Linked DNA regions of Undibacterium sp. KW1. Each later gene encodes a partner of the first gene's protein in a complex. Links are inferred from orthologs where the notes say so. Each region holds a gene or a part of one and is shown on either strand. Other genes may lie near its edges.

Evidence for each region.
Region 2: the proteins of cheA (region 1) and UNDKW_RS05035 are in contact, whole or in part, in a crystal structure (PDB 1U0S), measured with the Thermotoga maritima proteins. The link is inferred for Undibacterium sp. KW1 from one-to-one orthologs. Residues at the interface, in WP_004081040.1 of Thermotoga maritima: Lys186, Gly188, Thr189, Gln190, Leu191, Ser193, Ala194, Arg195, Tyr197, Leu198, His201, Glu223, Ser247, Ser248, Ile249, Ala250, Asp251; in WP_004081049.1 of Thermotoga maritima: Ser82, Ala83, Met84, Gly85, Gln86, Gln87, Val90, Ile91, Ile94, Lys95, Lys99, Asp100, Phe101, Val103, Lys104, Gln107, Arg110, Glu113, Ala114, Lys117.

What each region holds. Positions count from the first base shown.
Region 1 is NZ_AP018439.1:3,070,534-3,073,517, reverse strand. It holds cheA (chemotaxis protein CheA), read left to right. Parts: upstream 1-467; coding sequence 468-2,501; downstream 2,502-2,984. Other genes in the region: UNDKW_RS13795 (chemotaxis protein CheW), read left to right, coding at 2,537-2,984; UNDKW_RS13805 (response regulator), read left to right, coding at 52-417. UniProt on the Bacillus subtilis protein: Involved in the transmission of sensory signals from the chemoreceptors to the flagellar motors. CheA is autophosphorylated; it can transfer its phosphate group to CheB, CheY or CheV.
Region 2 is NZ_AP018439.1:1,111,749-1,114,639, forward strand. What follows is about bases 149-2,891. They hold UNDKW_RS05035 (response regulator), read right to left. Parts: upstream 1,872-2,891; coding sequence 1,425-1,871; downstream 149-1,424. Other genes in these bases: pdxA (4-hydroxythreonine-4-phosphate dehydrogenase PdxA), read left to right, coding at 149-579; rsmA (16S rRNA (adenine(1518)-N(6)/adenine(1519)-N(6))-dimethyltransferase RsmA), read left to right, coding at 611-1,393; pgi (glucose-6-phosphate isomerase), read left to right, coding at 2,068-2,891. Also shown: more of pdxA, read left to right, coding at 1-148. UniProt on the Bacillus subtilis protein: Involved in the transmission of sensory signals from the chemoreceptors to the flagellar motors.

The DNA of each region.
Region 1 (2,984 bases):
ATCAAGTGGCAGCAAGCTTAAGCTGCCTACAATTCGTATAACGGAGTAAATATGGCCAAGACAATTTTAGCTGTGGATGATTCTGGCTCTCTGAGGCAGATGGTCGCTTTCAGTTTAAAAGCAGCCGGATATCAGGTAATCGAGGCGGTAGATGGCCAGGATGGTCTGGAAAAAGCGCGTAACCAGGTGGTGGATCTGGTGCTGACTGATCAGAATATGCCACGCATGGATGGGTTGACCCTGATCAAGTCCTTGCGTGGCCTGCCGTCTTATGCACGTGTACCTATCCTGATGCTGACAACAGAATCAAGTGATGACATGAAGGCGAAGGGACGTGCGGCCGGTGCGAATGGCTGGCTGGTGAAGCCCTTTGATCCACAAAAGCTGACTGAAGTAGTTAAAAAAGTGATTGGCTGAATTATTGGTCCGGTGTCTGGGCAAACAAATGTAAATCACGGAGTTTAATAATGACGATTGACATGAGTCAGTTTTTCCAAGTGTTTTTCGACGAGGCGGAAGAGCTTCTTGCCGAGAAGGAAAAATTGTTACTTGGCGTCGATATCTCTTCGCCTGATCCTGAGGATTTGAATGCCATATTCAGGGCAGCTCATTCCATCAAGGGTGGTGCTTCGACCTTTGGCCTGACAGATATGACGGAGGTGACGCATATACTGGAGTCACTGCTCGATAAAATACGCAAGGGAGAAATGGCGTTGACAGGGGAGCATGTAGATGCTTTTCTGATCGCCAAAGATATTTTAAAGATGCAGCTTGATGGGCACAGGCTGGGTACACCTGTCGATCAGGATGCGGTAGCAGATGTCAGGATGTTGTTGCAATCTCTGTCGCAGGACGCGGTTCCTGTGGCTGCGCCAACGGCCAGTTTTATTAGTCATCATTCAGAAATGGATCATGCAGATGTCGTATTCAAGACGGCATACAAAATCGAAATGCCTGAGGTGTCAGAGGCAGATGCTGCAGCGATCATGTCCGAGCTTGGACTTTTGGGGGCGATTTCACGGCTGGATAATAATGGCAAGAATGTGGTTCTTGCATTGCGCACCAATGAGAGCAAGGATGACATCATATCTATCTGCTCTTTTATTCTTAATCCTGATACGCTGAAAATTACTGAAGAACAGATAGCTAATCTGCCTGTCAATAAGGCCGCACCTACGGAAGACGAGCTTGGCTATGGTTTTTTTGAGCCGCTGGAATCGATGTTCCCGCCAGAAGAGGGTAAGGCTGATGCCATTGTCGAGAAAACGCCAGAGATAGTGCTGCCTGAGAAGCAAGCGCCGCATGCCGAGAAAAAAGTGGAAAAACCCGCTGCTTCTCAAGAGTCTTCCACCATCAGGGTAGGTATAGAAAAAGTTGATCAGTTGATCAACCTCATTGGCGAACTGGTCATTACTCAAGCGATGTTGGAACAACGTACCCAGGACCTTGACCCGATTGCCAATGAACGTCTGCTCAGTAGTGTCGCCCATTTGACGAGAAATACCCGCGATTTGCAAGAGGCAGTGATGTCCATACGCATGATGCCTATGGATTATGTTTTTTCGCGTTTCCCGCGCATGGTCAGGGACCTGGCCAGCAAACTGGGCAAGAAAGTCGAATTTGTGACTTATGGTGCTTCCACCGAGCTTGATAAGGGTTTGATAGAACGTATTGTCGATCCCTTAACGCACCTGGTCAGAAATAGTATTGATCATGGTATAGAGATGCCAGCCGCTAGGCTGCAGGCCGGTAAAGGAGAGGCTGGTAAATTGTCCTTGTCAGCCGTGCATCAGGGCGGCAATATCGTCATCGAAGTCAGTGATGACGGTGGTGGCCTGCACAGAGAGAAAATTCTTGCCAAGGCCAGGCAAAATGGTCTGGCGGTTTCGGATTCCATGAGTGACAGTGAAGTCTGGTTGCTGATTTTTGCCCCTGGGTTCTCTACTGCGGAGACGGTAACTGACGTTTCTGGCCGTGGTGTGGGCATGGATGTGGTCAAGCGTAATATTACCGCCATGGGCGGTGTTGTTGATATACGCTCAGCCATGGGTTATGGCACGACAATCACGATTTCCTTGCCATTGACACTGGCGATACTTGACGGCATGTCGATTAAATTCGGCAATGAAATTTATATTTTGCCCCTGGGCTTTGTCATGGAGTCGCTGCAGCCCGCCAAGGCAGATATCAAAGAAATCAGTGGCAAGGGCAGGGTGGTGAAAGTGCGTGACGAATATCTGCCGCTCGTACCTTTATACGAGTACTTTGATATTGAACCAAAGTATACCGATCCATCTGATGGCATAGTCGTTATCGTTGAAGTCGATGGTAAAAAAGCGGCCTTGTTTGTTGATGACCTGGTCGGGCAGCAGCAGGTAGTAGTGAAAAACATAGAGTCGAATTACAAGAAAGTCCCAGGGATCTCCGGCGCAACTATCCTGGGTGATGGCGGCGTTGCACTTATTTTGGATGTCGCTGCCGTTTTGCGTACTGCGCGATGAAGATTGAATCAGAAATTTAAGACGAGGAAAAAGAAATGACGCAAATTTCACAGGGTAGTGATCAAGGCTCGAACGATGGAGCTAAATCTGATATTGCCGGGCATGAATTCCTTGCTTTTACTTTGGGTAATGAAGAATATGGTATCGACATTCTCAAAGTTCAAGAAATACGTGGTTATGAGGCCGTGACGAGAATTGCTAATGCCCCTGATTTTTTGAAGGGTGTTATCAACTTGCGCGGCATTATTGTGCCTGTGGTCGATATGCGTATCAAATTCAATCTGGGGACGCCTACTTATGACCAGTTCACGGTGGTCATCATTCTCAATATAGAAGGGCGCATAGTTGGCATGGTGGTCGATAGCGTTTCCGATGTAACGACTTTGCTGCCCGAACAAGTCAGGCCGGCTCCTGAAATGGGAACGACTTTCAGTACGGATTTCCTGATTGGTCTGGGTACGCTGGATGACCGTATGTTGATAC
Region 2 (2,891 bases), 2.0 Mb from region 1 along the record:
CGCGTTGTCATGATGCTGGCCAGTGAAGCCAATGAGCATCTGCCGCAAGCCCTGCGTGTGGCGCTGGCAACCACACATTTACCACTTCGTAAAGTTGCTGATGCCATACAGTTTGATGATCTGTGGAAGACCCTGGAAATCATCCATGCTGACTTGCGCAGCAAATTTGGCATAGAAAATCCACGCATCCTGGTGGCTGGCCTGAACCCGCATGCGGGTGAAAATGGTTACCTGGGCATGGAAGAAATTGAAGTCATCACGCCCGTCATCAAAAAAGCGCAAGAAGCTGGCATGCAGGTCAGTGGCCCTTATCCAGCGGATACCCTGTTCCAGCAAAAATACCTGGAGCAGGCTGACTGCATACTGGCGATGTATCATGACCAGGGTTTGCCAGTACTCAAGCATGCGAGTTTTGGACTGGGTGTGAATATCACCCTCGGTCTGCCGCTGATACGTACTTCGGTTGATCATGGCACCGCCCTTGATCTGGCGGCCAAGGGCACGGGTCATGCTGATGTCAGCAGCATGCTGGTGGCGATACGAGTTGCAGCCAGCATGGTCAACAAGCAAGAAAAGTAAAATAAGTAAGCAGAAAATAAGTAAGAAAAATATGAAACATATCCCTCGTAAACGTTTTGGCCAGAATTTCCTGACCGATGAACTGGTCTTGAGCAATATCACGCGCGTCATCAACCCGCGCCCTGGTCAAACCATGGTCGAGATAGGCCCGGGCCTGGCTGCCATGACGCGCCAATTGCTCGATGGACTTACGCAATTGCACGTGGTGGAGCTGGACCGCGATCTGGTCGCCCGCCTGAAGAAAAATTTTTCGCCAGAAAAACTCATCATCCACGAAGGTGATGCCCTGCAATTTGATTTTGCCTCCATCCCTGTGCCTGAAGGTCAGAAGCTGCGCGTGGTGGGTAACCTGCCTTACAACATCTCCAGCCCCTTGCTGTTTCACCTGGCCGAGATTGCACCGCTGGTCGAAGACCAGCATTTCATGCTGCAAAAAGAAGTCGTCGAGCGCATGGTTGCGGAGCCAGGCAGCAAGACTTATGGCCGCCTGTCGGTCATGCTGCAGGTGCGCTATCACATGGAGTTGATGTTCATCGTGCCGCCAGAGGCATTTGATCCACCGCCACGGGTAGAGTCTGCCATCGTGCGCATGATACCCAAGCCGGGCGCTTTGCCTTGCAATATCAAAAAACTGGAAGAAGTCGTCACCAAGGCATTTTCGCAAAGACGCAAGGTAGTGCGCAATTGCGTTGCCGGTTTATTGTCAGAAGCAGATTTGATTGCTTGTGGTGTTGATCCGCAACTGCGCCCGGAAACCATTTCGCTGGAAGCCTATGTCGCCATGGCTAATCTGTTGAGCTCTCGTCAGGCCTGATACCGTTTTACTGTTCCACCATTTTGTACAATTACAAAAGGCCTGTGTTACGCCAGGCTTTCCTGCGGTCTATCAGGGTCTTCAATTGCTTGTGGGATTTTGTCACGGAATAATTGATGGATTGCAGCAGGGTAGCGGGATTGAAGGGCTTGACGATAAAGCCATTTGCCCCTGCCTTGATGGCCTTGACCACAGTCTCTTTATTATTGCTGCCTGTGACCATCAGCACCACGGTATCAGGCGAAACTTTCTTGATATGCTCGAGTATCTCCAGCCCGCTGATGTCCGGCATCATCACGTCCAGACACACTACTTCAGGTATGGTTTTTTCCAGCCAGTCCAGCGCCGCCACGCCGCTGGAAGCTTCGCCTATGACATTAAACGCTTCGCTATGCAGGATATGCTTCAGCATCGAGCGGCTGATATCATTATCATCCACGATAAAGATGCCTATGTCTCGCCTGTCCAACATGTTCATCTGTTTCCCCTGATAGTCAGATAAATACCAGTCCCTGAATTTGGCTTAATTCGTTTACGATAATTGCAGATCAGGTTTTTGTCTGCAAAAATCTAAATAAGTTAATTAATGTTTATTTTAGCAATAAACAAGCTGGCAACATGCATAATTGTGTAGCCTATAATCTGAGGCAAGAGACAGACAAACCAGGAATAACATGAACATTACCCACACTCCCGAATGGCAGGCCCTGCTGGCACATCAACAAAGGCTGGAGCAACAGCATTTGCGCGAGTTGTTTGCCGCCGACAGTGACAGGTTCAGGCATTTTTCGGTAGAACTGGATGGCTTGCTGGTGGATTATTCCAAGCAGCGCATAGACCAGCCCGCCCTGGATAGCCTGATTGCCCTGGCACGCCTGTCCAAAGTGGAAGGCTGGCGCGACCGCATGTTTGCCGGCGAAAAAATCAATATCAGTGAAGACCGCGCGGTCTTGCACACTGCCTTGCGGCATACGGATTTCACGCCCTTCCCGAACGAGGCAGAAGATGTCATGCCCAAGGTCAGGGCAGTGCGCAAGCAGATGCGCGATATCGTCGAGCGGGTGCGCAGCGGTTTGTGGCGCGGGTTCAAGGGCGATGCGATACAGACTATCGTCAATATAGGCATAGGCGGTTCTGACCTTGGCCCCAAGCTGGCGACGCGTGCCTTGTCGGCCTACCAGCATCCCGGCCTGGACTTCTATTATGTTTCTAACCTCGACAGCGCCCACCTGGCACCCTTGCTGGAAAAGCTGGACCCACGCACGACTTTGTTCATCGTCGCTTCCAAAACCTTCACTACGCAAGAAACCAGCATCAATGCCCAGACCGCACGCACCTGGTTGATGGCAGCTGCGATGGAAGAATGGGCTGTCAGCAAGCACTTCATTGCCGTCACTTCCAGCCCCGGCAAGGCACATGAGTTTGGCATACCAGATGCAAATATCCTGGAAATCTGGGATTGGGTAGGCGGGCGTTATTCGCTGTGGTCGGCGGTCGG